One region of the Ruminiclostridium josui JCM 17888 genome, then DNA from elsewhere that is predicted to be linked to it. Evidence: riboswitches for the same ligand, from Rfam matches in the RefSeq annotation. Region 1 holds a riboswitch; the other holds the start of a gene.

Region 1 (7,414 bases):
GATTGTCCATTCTTGCCTGTGCTTTTGCAGAATCCCAACCTTGGATTGCTATTTTTGCAAAATCTTTCTGACCGCTTGTTACAACAAGCTTACCACTGTCTATATAAGGTTTCAAAACACTATATGCACCGTTAAAGAAGAAATTTGCATTATTATCATCAGGTGATCCACCAAAAAGTTCAATATTGAATGGTCCTTTTCCATCTTTAAGACCCAATTTTGATTCAATATATTGACCTTGAATAACACCAACCTTGAAATTATCAAATGTAGCATAATAGTCTACGTTAGGACTTTTCATAATAAGTCTGTCATAAGCTATTACTTTTACTCCATTATCTGCTGCTTTTTTCAAAACGTCAGTGAGAGCTGAACCGTCAATAGCTGCAATAACAAGAACTTTACTACCCTTAACAATCATGTTTTCAATCTGCTGAATTTGAGTGTTTACATCATTGTTAGCATACTGAAGATCAACCTTGTAGCCTTTTCCTTCAAGTTCCTTCTTCATGTTAGCACCATCTTGGTTCCAACGTTGTAATGACTGAGTAGGCATTGCTACACCAATTAATTGTCCGCCAGTAGCTGTGTCTGTACCTTTTGCAGAATCAGTTGTTGCTGCTGATGAAGCTGATGATGAAGAATTATCAGTTGAAGTTCCACAAGCAGCAAGCATACCTACTGAAAGGACTGCCACCAAAATCAAAGCGATTACCTTTTTCATGTCTTTATTCCTCCTGAAAATATTTTACTTTTCCGACTTATATTAGAAATAAGTTCTTATAACACTAACTCTGTCGGTCAAGTATTATATTGTTATATTAATCTTTTGAATATTCTAAATAAATGTGATTTTTTTTATAATCCTTTAATTTTTTTAGAAAATTTTTAGTGATTATAGACAAAGAAGGATAGAAAAATAATTTGTTTACTATAAAATTTGTACAAAAAACAATCTCATTTCCATATTCTTCGAAGCTTAAGGGTTTCCTGAATGTAGCCCCAGACAGAAATAGGACTCATTAACATCTGATAAAATAAAACATATAAAATAAATCCTATAATATTTTTTCTTATGCGTAAATTTAAAGATTTAAAAACACCCTTTTGATAGGTGTACAATATAAAATTCTGGAATAGTGCAAGTGGTATTACAAAAAGTGTCGCCGGGCCCACAATCCAAAAATGCCCGAAAAAGGCCAGTATCAACCCTGGCAGCCAGCAAAATGTATACACAAAATCCATAAATGGCATAAATAGGTTGCACCCTGTAAGATATCTCGCAGAATAAATTGGTTGGGACCAAGGCTTAAATAGCTTCAAAGCCTCAACCATTCCTCTGGCCCACCTGCTTCTTTGTCTAAAAAAATGTTTCAAGGAGGTTGGAACATCTGTAAATGCAACTGCCGACGGCTCAAAATAAACCCGGCAATTATTTCTTAGAAAACTCCAAGTCAAAACTATATCCTCACCGATTGCATCAGGCCATCCGCCTACTTTTCTAATCAGCTCAGTCTTGTACAATGAAAAAGCTCCCTGTGCTACCAATGTGCTTTGAAATAAGCCCTGCAATCTTTTAATACTTGCGATACCTAAAAAATAGTCCCATTCTTGAATTCTGGCTAGTATATTTCCACGACTGTTTCTGACCAAAACAGTTCCTGCAACAGCGCATACATCGTCAGGAGAACTTTCCATACGGGCAACAATATTCCTCAAAGCAGATTTATGCAGCAATGTATCTGCATCAAGTGTCAAAGCATATTCTGTTTCTACATATTCCAGTGCTGCATTTAAAGCAAAGTTCTTACCTGGAGTACTCTCATGTATTACCTTTAGATTGAGATTCATTTTTTCTCCTGCTTCTATTGCAGCTTCTGCTGTTTTGTCCTTTGAATTATTATCTATTACTATTATTTTTATTTCTCCCTCATAATCCTGTGATGCTACATATTTAATAGTGTTTTCAACACTTTTTTCCTCGTTATAGCATGCAATCAGTATGGTTACAGGGACTTTGGGTGTGGAATTTTTAAGTTCGGGCTGCCTATCCAATAATAGGCTTGATATCATGAAGGCATTCATATATCCGGGAATATATGCTATACCGGCAATTACCAGTATAGAAATGGGCAAAGTTATGTAAAGTGATAAATCAACAATCCATGGTATGGAAAAATAGATGGATAGAGCCATCCATATTAGTCCCACAGCCATGCTTATTATAAACTTGTTTTTTACAGGGATATAAATCTTTTTCTTCTTGTTCTTTAACCCAGTTGTTGTAGTTATCCGCTTCATTCTTTGCTCCGTTGAATGTCATATAATAATTTCTAAGCTAACTAACGATAATTTAGTTTTACCAATCAAATATATTGATTATGCTACTGTTAAATTTTAATTAATATGGCATAAAAAAACACCTCAAATATTTTCTTCTTACACAAAGATTTGAGGTGTTTTTTTTTAAGCTTTTTTCCCAAAAATTTCAAGCATTTTTTTAGCAGATAATTTTATATCCTTTTGTGCAATAATAGCTGATACTACGGCAATCCCGCTTATTCCCGTATTTTTCAGTTTAGCTGCATTCTGTGCATTTATTCCACCTATTCCTACTACTGGTATTGATATTTCTTTCGTAATTGTCATTAGAGTCTCTATAGATACGGCCTTTGCATCTGTTTTTGTGCTTGTAGTAAACAAGGCTCCTACTCCGATATAATCAGCACCGTCTCTTTGAGCTTCTAGTGCTTTCTCAACAGATTCAGCCGATACACCAAGTATTCTGTCTTTACCTATAATTTTCCTTACAACAGCAGCCGGCAAATCACTCTGCCCTACATGAACTCCGTCAGCTCCTATTGCCAATGCGATATCAACTCTGTCATTTATAATAAGGGATACCTTATACTTGTCTGTTATTGCTTTTACTTTAAGTGCAGTTTGGTAAAATTCTCGGGAAGAAGCTGTTTTTTCACGTAGCTGAACCAATGTACAACCTCCCAATATCGCCTGTTCTACTGCTTCCTCCAGTGTTTTGGTGCTCATTAATTCACGGTCGGTTACAAGATAAAGGGTATAATCAATTTTAGATTTCATTTATTCTTGCCTTCTCTCCCAAAATATTATCATTCATTTTACTAATAGCATCAATAATAGCAATATGATAGCTGCCCGTACCTTTATGTCCTGCGGCTTCAAAAGCAATTTCTCCCGCTATTCCCATTACCGTCACTCCTGCCACAGCAGCTTTGAAATAATCTCTTTCTGCCCCGCAAAATGAGCCAACCAAAGCAGTAGTCATACACCCCGTTCCCGTAACATTTGACAGCATTCTATGTCCATTGGAGATAGTTATAAGATTTTTACCGTCTGAAATTACATCAACAGCTCCGGTTACTGCTACAATACATCCGAGCTTTTCAGCGGCTTTTTTTGCAACGGTGGTAGCGTCATTGGATTCAATATCAGCAGCTGATGCATCAACACCTTTTGTTGTTGCATTAAGTCCGGCTATGTATGATACCTCAGACAAATTTCCTCGCAAAACATTTATTTTTACTGTATTTAAAATAGTTCTTGTGACTTCATTTCTTAATGTTGAGGCCCCTGCCCCCACAGGATCAAATATAACGGGAATCCCCTTCTCATTTGCTTTTTTGCCGGATACTAGCATTGATTCCACAGTTCTTTTGTTTAATGTCCCTATATTTATTACAAGTGCGGAAGAAATGGATGTGATATCCGCAGCCTCATTAATATCATCTGCCATTATAGGTGATGCACCTATTGCTAGAACAACATTTGCACAATCATTTACGGTTACATAATTTGTAATATTATGAATAAGGGGCTTTTTATTTCTGACATCAGCAATTAAGTTTGCTATTTGCTTTGTATAATCACTCATAATTGGTCTCCTTTACTATTTCTCTGTTACAAACTCCACCTTTTCACCGGCTAAAATCTTATTTGTAGTCCTCATAGCACACATTTTTCCGCACATTGAGCAAGTATGTCTGTCAGCTGGAGGTGTGCTTTCAAAATATGCTCTTGCCTTATCTTCGTCAATAGCATATGAGAACATTTCTTCCCAGTCAATTCGTCGTCTGGCATCGCTCATTTTGTTATCAATTTCACGTGCATTGGGTATTCCCTTAGCAATATCGGCAGCATGAGCAGCAATTTTCGAAGCAACAATTCCTTCTTTTACATCCGAAAGGTCAGGTAATCTTAAATGCTCTGCAGGAGTTACATAACACAAGAAATCTGCACCGTTTGCAGCTGCAATTGCTCCGCCAATTGCCGAAGTAATATGGTCATAGCCCGGTGCTATGTCAGTTACCAAAGGCCCTAGTACATAGAAAGGTGCTCCGTGGCACAGTCTCTTCTGAATAGTCATATTTGCGGCTATTTCATTAATAGCCATATGACCTGGTCCTTCAACCATCACCTGTACATCCTTTTCCCATGCACGTTTTGTAAGGTTACCCAGTTCTATAAGTTCACTTAACTGTCCTGCATCTGAACTATCGTTGATACTGCCTGGTCTCAATGCATCTCCAAGACTAATTGTTACATCATATTCCCTAAGAATTTCAAGGAAATCATCATAATATTCATAAAAAGGATTTTCATTTCCAGTCATTTCCATCCACGCAAAAAGAAGGGAACCTCCTCTTGAAACAATGTTAGTAAGCCTCTTTGAGCGTTTGAAGCACTCAACAGCACGTTTATTTATTCCTGCATGGATTGTCATAAAGTCCACACCTTCTGCAGCATGAGCCTCAACAACTTTCAAAAAGTCCGAAGCCTTAATATCCATTAAGTCCTTTTCAAGATAGCCTATTGCATCATACATGGGAACTGTTCCTATCATGGCAGGAGAACGCTTAATAAGCTCTTTGCGGAAAGTGTTTGTCTTACCGTAATTACTAAGGTCCATTATGGCTTCAACGCCAAATTTAATTGACATATCAACCTTTTCCATTTCTTTTGTGTAGTCAGGACAGTCTCCTGATATACCCAGGTTTACATTGATTTTTGTTCTAAGCCCCTGACCTATTCCCTCTGGGCTCAAGGACTTGTGGTTTATATTTGCCGGAATGGCTATTTTACCCTCACCAACAAGCTCACGAAGCTTGTTTTCGTCCATTGACTCCTTTTTAGCAACAATCCTCATTTCATTTGTAATAATACCTTTTTTTGCCGCTTCCATCTGCGTTTTGTAATTCATAGTAACCTCCAATAATCCAATCCGTTTTTATAAACTCCATATAAATGATTTGTGGGGCCATGCCCCTTTCCGATTTCAAGTGAATGCTCAATTGCCATTGTGACAAATGCTTTTGCCTTTTCAACCGCTGCTGGAAAGGACAGTCCCAAAGCAAGGTTTGAGGCTATGGCAGAGGATAATGTACACCCTGTTCCGTGAGTATTTTTTGTCTGGATTCTTTTTGTTGAATATATGTAAAATTCTTTTCCGTCAAAAAGTATGTCTAATGCGTCTCCGTCCAAATGTCCTCCTTTTAGAAGAACACTGTCCGCACCCATTTCATATATTCTAAGAGCCGCCTTTTTCATATCCTCTACGGTAGTTATCTCTATTCCGGTTATTGCCTCAGCCTCCGGAATATTTGGAGTTAGTATGCCTGCCAAAGGTATCAACCTTTTTATAAAAAACTCCAAAGAGTCTTCTTTCATTAATGCATGACCGCCTTTTGCAATCATTACAGGATCAATAACCACATTTACAGGCTTATACTTTTCCAATTTTTCAGCAACCGCTTCCATACACTCCTTACCTGACAGCATACCTATTTTTACAGCATCAGGTATTATGTCCTCAAAAACTGCATCCATCTGCTTTTTAATCATATCAGGGGTTATATCCTGAATATCAATAACTCTACAGGTATTCTCTGCTACCACTGAAACAATAACACTCATTCCATAGACACCATTAGCAGCAAAAGTTTTTAAATCTGCCTGAACTCCTGCTCCTCCACTGCAATCAGACCCGGCAATAGTCAATACTTTTTTCATTAATTGCTACACCTCCTTAATATAACAGGGGTATTTATTCACTTGACCTTTGACAAAGTAAAAGACACATAAAAAGTGCCCTCCAGCAGGAAAGCACATTTAAACCTTTACCATAAATAATCTTCTTTGCTTCCCTACACCGGTATTAACCGACAGGTTCCAAGGGTCAGGTTTTACCTTCTCAACCAAAATTGGTCCCCCCACAAGTCACAACTATTATATTTTAATAATAAAAAAACGCTCACCCTTGTAAGGTAAGCGACTTTATCAAAATTTATTTTAAAAATTTTCTGATAATATTTTGCTTCCCTACACCGGTGTTAACCGACAGGTTCCAAGGGTCAGGTTTTACCTTCTCAACCAAAATGGTCCCCCCGCAACTAGTACTATTGAATTTTATCACAATATAACAAAAGGGTAAAGAACTAATTTCCCTTTTCAAATTGTGTTAAGTTAAGTATTATTTTTTATAAATCCTGCAATATCATTTATAACATATTGAGGAATATTTCCATTTACATAATATTCAGCAGGAGTGGATTGTCCTTCTCCCTCCATATACATATGATTTAGTTTGGGATAAAACTTGAATTCTGCATTTGATTTACCTTCAAAAGCTTTTTTCCATCCCTCATAGTCTGTTTGGGGATTAACCTGATAATCTCTTTCACCCTGCAGCACAAGTATTGGTTTTTCTATTTGCCTAGCTGTTCCAATAACATCATAGTTTTTCATATCATAGAAGTAATATGGCATACCAAGGCTATACCCTTTTGGAGGATTTTCCGGATTAAAACTCTTGTCCTGTATCAAAGCAACCTGTTCCTTTGCAGCCTCAGCCTGCTCCTTAGTTGCCATACCCAAATCTGCAAGATATTTATATTGCTCCGGCAAAAGTTCATACAATGGTCTGGAACATCCGCTCATTATGATTCCGGCTTTGAATATACCTGTTTTGTCTCTGTCAAGTATCCTCGGCAAATCATATCCACCTTCACTGTGGCCCAGTACAGTAATATTTGAAGCATCTATACTATCTATTGATTTTAGATACTTTGCAGCAGCAAAAGCGTCCTCTTCAAATTCCTCCACCATGGTCAGTTTCGGTAATAGCTGCGTTCTAACGCCATATTCCAAAGTTCTTTTTTCGTATCTCAAAACTGCCACTCCTTGACTTGCAAGACCTACAGCCAAATCTCTAAACGGCTTTAGTGGTCCTACAGTTTCATCTCTGTCATTAGGGCCTGAACCATGTACCAGAATAAGTGCCGGAAACGGGCCTTTACCCTTTGGGATTGTCAGCGTACCGGGAAGTTTCCATTCTCCCTCTCCTATTGTTGCCTCTTTTTCGATATAGTTTGCAGAATTA
Region 2 (7,414 bases), 160 kb from region 1:
AGGCTTGCAGAACAAGCTTTTTAGAATGCCGGAGGATGCACAGCTCAAACTTCAGGAAACCTTGCAGAAAATAATAAATGAGGGCAGTGGCGGATTAATATGCATTATACTGTAGCTGTAGCTCACATTAAACATAAATAAAACATAAATAGCAAAAAAGATGATTCGGTAAAAAGGATCATCTTTTTTGCTATAGTATCAATTATTCAAACAGGCTAAAGGCTGCTCTGCCTGTTAATATATTTTCCTAATGGTTTATAAAGAGCACACAAAATAACAGATGTTATTATAAATTCAGGAACCATGTACTGAGCGTTATAAATAATAGAATAAAGGTAGATGTTCATTCCCTCAGGAGCATATGTATACCATAGAATAATACCGGAAAGAAAGTGAAATGCAAATCTGCCAATCATTGCCAAAGCAGTACTTGAAATTATGGCAAACAAATTTTTTTTAAATATTCCGGCAAGACCAAGGCAGCCATAAGCAAAAATATAGTCAAGAAATATACCAAGTGGATGATATGAAAATTTAGTTCCAAGAGCAAACTGCAGAAAACCGTAAACAAGACCTACAATAATACCTCGTTTTGTACCCCAACGAATTGCAAAAATAATTATAGGTACCATACTTCCCAGTGTTACAGAGCCACCATAGGGCATTTCATATTTAATAAAACTCAGAATCTGTGCAAGAGCAATTAAAACTCCTGCCTCCACCAATATTCGGTTAGACATTGTTTTCATAAATATATAATTCCTTCCTCAGTGTAATATGTTTTAGAACTCCTTATGCTTAAAAGATTAGCAAATAAAAAATGCCATACCTGATTGAAAACGCAGAGTATGACAAAACAAAATTCCTACGCTGGCATTACCCAGATCAGGTACATGGGTTTTAAGTAAAACATACTTATCTCAGCCGGATTATTTTCCAGCTCCCCTTTAATATTCAATTTTGACCAAAGAAATTATAACAGATAGTTAAAAAAGTAGCAACATAAAAATTCGGCTTATTATTATGAAAAATATTGACAAATATCGAACAAATGTTTGCATTTATTTTGGGATTTGATATAATAGTAAAAGCGGTATAATTCATTAAGGATATAATTAACCATAAAGTTAAAATATAACATTTGTAGAAAAAGGTGTATTGTATGATTAGAGATAATATTTTTATAAAAGGTGCACGTGAGCATAACCTAAAAAATGTTGATGTTGAAATACCAAGAGATAAATTTGTTGTCATAACCGGATTAAGCGGTTCAGGTAAGTCTTCTCTTGCTTTTGATACTATTTATGCTGAAGGCCAGAGAAGGTATGTTGAATCATTATCATCCTACGCAAGGCAGTTCCTAGGTCAGATGGACAAGCCAGATGTAGACTATATAGACGGGTTGTCTCCGGCAATATCAATTGACCAAAAGACAACCAGCAGAAACCCAAGATCTACTGTAGGAACAGTAACGGAAATTCACGATTACCTTAGACTTTTGTACTCAAGGATAGGAATTCCCCATTGTCCCAAGTGTGGCAAGGAGATTTCTCAGCAAACTGTTGACCAGATGGTAGATCAGATAATATTTTTTGAAGAAGGAACCAGAATACAGTTGCTTGCTCCTGTTGTAAGAGGTAGAAAAGGAGAATACCATAAGCTTATAGAGGATGCTAAAAAAGATGGTTTCGTGAGATTGCGTGTGGACGGGGAAATAGTAGACATAAATGATGAGATTAAATTAGATAAAAACAAAAAACATAATATTGAGATAGTTGTTGACAGACTTGTAGTCCGTGGTGATATTCGGAAAAGACTTACTGATTCATTGGAAACAGTACTTCGCTTAAGCGGGGGGATAGTAATTGTTGATGTAGTGGGGAAAGAAGATATACTGTTTAGCCAGAACTTTGCATGCAGCGATTGTGGAATTAGCATAGAAGAACTTGTACCAAGGATGTTTTCCTTCAACAATCCTTTTGGAGCATGCCAGACATGTACCGGCTTGGGAACTCTTCTGAAGGTAGACCCTGATCTTGTTATACCTGACAGATCCTTGTCACTTACAAATGGTGCAATTAATGTCACAGGCTGGAATATCGAGAGCGAGGATGCATATGCTAGGATGTTGTTCAACGCATTGGCGAAGCATTATAATTTTGATTTGGACACTCCGTTTAATAAGCTTCCAGGGAAAGTAGTAGATATAGTACTTTACGGGACAAAAGGCGAAAAAATAAAAGTAGATTACGAAAGAGAATACGGCAAAGGATCTTATATGGCTGAATTCGAAGGAATTATCAATTCTATTGAACGCCGTTACCACGAAACCCAGTCAGAAGGCATGAAACAGTATTATGAGCAGTTCATGAGCCATAATCTGTGTCCGGATTGTAAAGGTGCCAGATTAAAACCTGAAAGTCTTGCGGTTACAGTAGGAGGTAAAAATATACACGAAGTATCTTCCATGGCTGTAGCAGATATAAAAGATTTTTTTGACAATCTCGAGCTTAGTGAAAGAGATAAGATGGTAGCAAGCCAGATTTTAAAAGAGATTGAGGCAAGAATAGGCTTTCTTGTTGATGTTGGTCTAGACTATCTTACACTTTCAAGACCGGCTGGTACTTTATCCGGAGGTGAAGCACAGAGAATAAGGTTAGCCACTCAGATAGGCTCTGGCTTAATGGGAGTGCTTTATATTTTGGATGAGCCAAGTATCGGATTGCACCAAAGAGATAATGAAAAGCTTCTTAAAACCTTAGAGCGGCTTAGGAACCTTGGAAATACACTTATTGTTGTAGAACATGACGAAGATACCATGTATGCAGCAGATCATATCATTGACATGGGCCCCGGAGCTGGAATCCACGGCGGACATGTTGTTGCAGAGGGAAAACTGGAGGATATACTGAAATGTGAGGATTCCCTGACAGGACAATATTTAAGCGGACGTAAAAAAATAGAAGTTCCACAGGTTAGAAGAAAGCCAAATGGGAAATGGCTTGAAATTGTAGGTGCAAAGCAGAACAATTTAAAAAACATTAATGTAAAAATTCCACTTGGAGTGTTGACTTCTGTTACAGGTGTTTCTGGTTCAGGAAAAAGCACATTGATAAATGAGATTTTGTATAACAGCCTTGCCAGTCAGTTATACAGAGCTAAAACCAGACCGGGTAATCATGGAAAAATAAAAGGTATAAAAAATATTGATAAGGTTATAAATATTGACCAATCACCAATTGGAAGAACTCCAAGGTCAAATCCGGCAACCTATACAGGGGTATTCGATCTTATAAGGGAGGTATATGCTTCCACCAATGAAGCAAAAATGAAGGGATATAAAACTGGAAGATTCAGCTTTAATATAAAAGGTGGCAGGTGTGAAGCCTGCAGTGGAGATGGAATTATAAAGATTGAGATGCATTTTCTTCCTGATGTATATGTACCATGTGAGGTTTGTAAGGGGAAAAGGTATAACAGGGAGACACTTGAGGTTAAGTACAAAGGTAAAAGCATATCAGATGTACTTAATATGACAATAGAAGATGCCCTGGAATTTTTTAAGAATATTCCAAAAATACAGAGAAAATTGCAGACATTATATGATGTAGGATTGGGGTATGTGAAGGTTGGTCAACCTTCTACAACTTTGTCAGGAGGCGAAGCTCAGAGAGTAAAGCTTGCTACTGAGTTATCCAAGAGAAGTACGGGAAATACACTGTATATTTTGGACGAACCTACAACCGGTCTTCATGTAGCTGATGTCCACAGGTTGATAGATATCCTTCAAAGATTGGTAGATGCAGGTAATTCTATAGTAGTTATTGAACACAATCTTGATGTTATAAAAACTTCTGACTATATAATTGATCTTGGGCCTGAGGGCGGCGACAAAGGAGGTACCATTATTGCGCAGGGTACCCCCGAAGAAGTTGCAAAAGTAAAAGAATCATATACAGGACAATACCTTAGCAAAATTTTAGATAGTAAGTAATTTGAATTTACCTAAATATTTTCAAGGGCAAGTACTTTGACGCACTTGTCTTTGGAAATATTTTTTTATTATTACCCAAAAGAGAAGGCTTGTTTATAAAAAATAATATAATAAAAATATATAAATAAAAATTACATTATATATACAACTGTAGTAAATACTAAGAAGGTTTGTTAATTCTATGTTAACTTTGTTGTAAATAATTTTGCATTGCTATATAATTAAATAGTAAATATGTTATATTTTGTCGAAAGAAGGTAGTTTATAAATGTTTAGAATTACACCTAAGGAAGAGAAATTTTTTGACTATTTTATTGAGACATGTGAGATTATCTGCAAAGCAGCATCACTTCTTGAGGATTTAGCTACAAACTATGTTAATGTAAATGAAAAGATCTCAACTATTGAAGGTACTGAGCATGCATGCGATAGTAATGTCCATAAAATTTTAAATGAGCTTAACCAATCTTTTATTACCCCCATTGATCGTGAAGATATTTTTACAATAGCAAAAGAACTGGATAACATTACAGATGACATTGAAACTGCTGCACACAGATTTAGCATGTATAATGTCAAGACAGTAAAACCTGAAGCTGTTACCATGACAAAATTGATTGTCAGAGCAACAAGCGAGCTGAAAAATGTAATGATTGAAATGAAAAATATGAAGAAGAGTAAACAACTCCAGAATAAAATAATTGAAGTAAACAATGTTGAAGATGAAGCAGATACTATTTTTAGAGATGCAATGGCAAATCTGTTTATAACTGAGCATGATGCAGTAGAAGTTATAAAGTGGAAAGAAATATTTGAACTTCTTGAAAATACAATAGATGCTTGCGAAGATGTTGCGAATATAGTAGAAGGGGTTGTTATGAAAAATGCTTAGTGTTTCATTAGTCGTAGTTGTTGTACTGGCACTAGGATTTGATTTTATTAACGGATTCCACGATACCGCAAATTCTATCGCTACTTCAGTTTCAACAAGAGTTTTATCTCCTCGTACAGCAATATTGATGTCTGCAGTACTTAATTTTGTAGGTGCATTAATGAGCAGTAAGGTAGCACATACTATCACCAATGGTTTGGTTGATGGTAGCATGATTAAAGTGCAATATGTAATTATAGCAACTTTAATAGCTTCAATAATATGGGATTTAATTACATGGTATTTTGGTATACCCAGTAGTTCATCACATGCGTTGATAGGTGCTCTTGTAGGATCATCAATAGCGTATTCAGGCGGGTTAAGTATAGTAAAATGGCAAGGAGTACTGGACAAGGTTGTTATACCTTTAGTAACATCTCCGATAATAGGTTTTGTAATAGGCTTTGTATTTATGTCGTTTCTATACAAGATACTCCGTCCTTTTTCTCAAAGATTTGTAAACAAATGGTTCTCTAAATTGCAAATACTTTCAGCAGCATTTATGGCATATTCTCACGGAAATAATGATGCTCAGAAGTCTATGGGAATAATAACACTGGCATTGGTAGGTGCAAATTTAAATAATGGCCATACAGAAGTTCAACCTTGGGTTATGCTTGCATGTGCTATTTCAATGGCACTTGGTACATCAATAGGCGGTTGGAAAATTATTAAGACAATAGGTGTTAATATGATAAGGCTTCAGCCAATTGGCGGTTTTGCAGCCGAAACTGGTGCAGCAATCGTTATTGAAACAATGACTCATTTTGGAGCACCTGTAAGTACAACACATGTTATATCAACATCAATAATGGGTGTTGGAGCTTCTAAAAGATTATCTGCTGTAAAATGGGCACTAGCAAGAAATATAGTATATGCTTGGATATTTACAATCCCTGTGTCAGCAATAATCGGAGCATTTATAACAACTATATTTAAATTCTTTGCATAATAAATTGTTAAAAAATGTACTTATTTCTAAATAGAAATGGTTATAATTATAGCATCAATAAACCTGAATTATTGTCGTATAGATTAGATATAAGGACTATAATTCAGGTTTTTTCGTCATCTAAACTACGGACTATATAATGCAAAAATTAAAAAATAAAGCAAATCGGTTAGACCTCAAAAAATACTTGTGTTATACTAGTAAAAAACTAGTATAGATTAAAAAAGCAGTATAATAATAAAATATTGGACATTTATGGAAATAATATAGTATATAAATTAGAGGGAATATACTGGAATTATAAGAAGAGGTGATTAAATGATAAAATGTTCCATTTGTAATAAAAATATTGCAGTAGTGTTTGTAACAAAAATTATAGACGGGAAGCAGATTCAGGAAGGCTTGTGTGTTAGTTGTGCAAAAAAGCAGAATTTACAGCCCATAGATCAATTGCTGTCACAAACCGGTATGACAGAATATGAGCTTGATAATATAAGTAAACAAGTAGGAGATATGCTTGAAGAGATGGATGGATCTGAAATAATGGAAGCAATGCAGGTAGACCCTGAAAACATTAATCAGGCAAATCCCTTTTTTAGTATATTGAATAAGGCATTTCCAAAGGCAAATGACGTTGAAGAAAGTAATTCAAAGAGCTTCCACCCAATGGGTCAGGATAAAGATGGGGATGATAAAGATAAAAATTCTACTAAAACAAAGGCTCAGGATAAAAAGGCTGGTAAAAAGAAGAAATATCTTGAGATGTATGGAACAAATCTTATAGACAAGGCTAAAGAAGGAAGCATAGATAAGATTATAGGTAGAAGTCGTGAAATTGAAAGAGTTATTCAGATATTGAACAGAAGAACTAAAAATAATCCTGTTTTAATAGGAGAACCCGGTGTAGGTAAAACTGCTATTGCAGAAGGACTAGCAATAAGAATTGCTGAAAAAACAGTTCCTGTAAAAATTCAGAATTCTGAGGTTTATCTTCTGGATATGACTAGCGTTGTTGCGGGAACACAGTTCAGAGGACAGTTTGAAAGCAGAATGAAGGGAATAATAGAAGAAGCTAAATCCTTTGGAAATATAATTCTTGTAATAGATGAACTTCATAATATAATGGGCGCCGGTGAAGCTGAAGGTGCAATGAATGCTGCCAATATTTTAAAGCCTGCATTATCCAGAGGTGAGATTCAGGTAATTGGGGCTACAACTCTGAATGAATATAGAAAGCATATAGAAAAAGACACTGCTTTGGAAAGGAGATTTCAACCTATAATTGTTGATGAACCATCCATTGAGGAAAGCATAGAAATTTTAAAAGGTATTAAACACTACTATGAGCAATATCACAGGGTTAAAATAAGTGATGAGATAGTAAAGGCCGCAGTAAATTATTCTGAGAGGTATATTACCGACAGACTTTTGCCTGACAAAGCAATAGATGTAATAGATGAAGCAGGTTCTAGAGCCAATCTGAAAAATACAAAACTAGCTGAGCTAGAGACATACAAAGAAGAACTGAAAAGAGTTC

Evidence for each region. Region 1 has a riboswitch for thiamine pyrophosphate ahead of thiD (bifunctional hydroxymethylpyrimidine kinase/phosphomethylpyrimidine kinase). Riboswitches for the same ligand answer to the same signal wherever they lie in the genome.
Region 2: linked by a shared signal. The riboswitch ahead of thiT (energy-coupled thiamine transporter ThiT) and the one ahead of thiD (bifunctional hydroxymethylpyrimidine kinase/phosphomethylpyrimidine kinase) in region 1 are both predicted to bind thiamine pyrophosphate.

Annotation. Positions count from the first base shown of each region.
Region 1 is NZ_JAGE01000001.1:131,033-138,446, forward strand. Features, by position in the region: gene chvE (multiple monosaccharide ABC transporter substrate-binding protein) at 1-724, opposite strand, end outside; gene K412_RS0100610 (glycosyltransferase family 2 protein) at 958-2,301, opposite strand; gene thiE (thiamine phosphate synthase) at 2,467-3,099, opposite strand; gene thiM (hydroxyethylthiazole kinase) at 3,089-3,910, opposite strand; gene thiC (phosphomethylpyrimidine synthase ThiC) at 3,926-5,236, opposite strand; gene thiD (bifunctional hydroxymethylpyrimidine kinase/phosphomethylpyrimidine kinase) at 5,233-6,045, opposite strand; TPP riboswitch at 6,159-6,257, opposite strand; TPP riboswitch at 6,334-6,431, opposite strand; gene K412_RS0100645 (alpha/beta hydrolase family protein) at 6,499-7,414, opposite strand, start outside.
Region 2 is NZ_JAGE01000001.1:287,493-294,906, reverse strand. Features, by position in the region: partial or broken gene K412_RS0101415 (sporulation stage IV protein A) at 1-115, shown strand, start outside; gene thiT (energy-coupled thiamine transporter ThiT) at 216-749, opposite strand; TPP riboswitch at 846-956, opposite strand; gene uvrA (excinuclease ABC subunit UvrA) at 1,163-3,994, shown strand; gene K412_RS0101400 (DUF47 domain-containing protein) at 4,263-4,886, shown strand; gene K412_RS0101395 (inorganic phosphate transporter) at 4,879-5,877, shown strand; gene K412_RS0101390 (ATP-dependent Clp protease ATP-binding subunit) at 6,196-7,414, shown strand, end outside.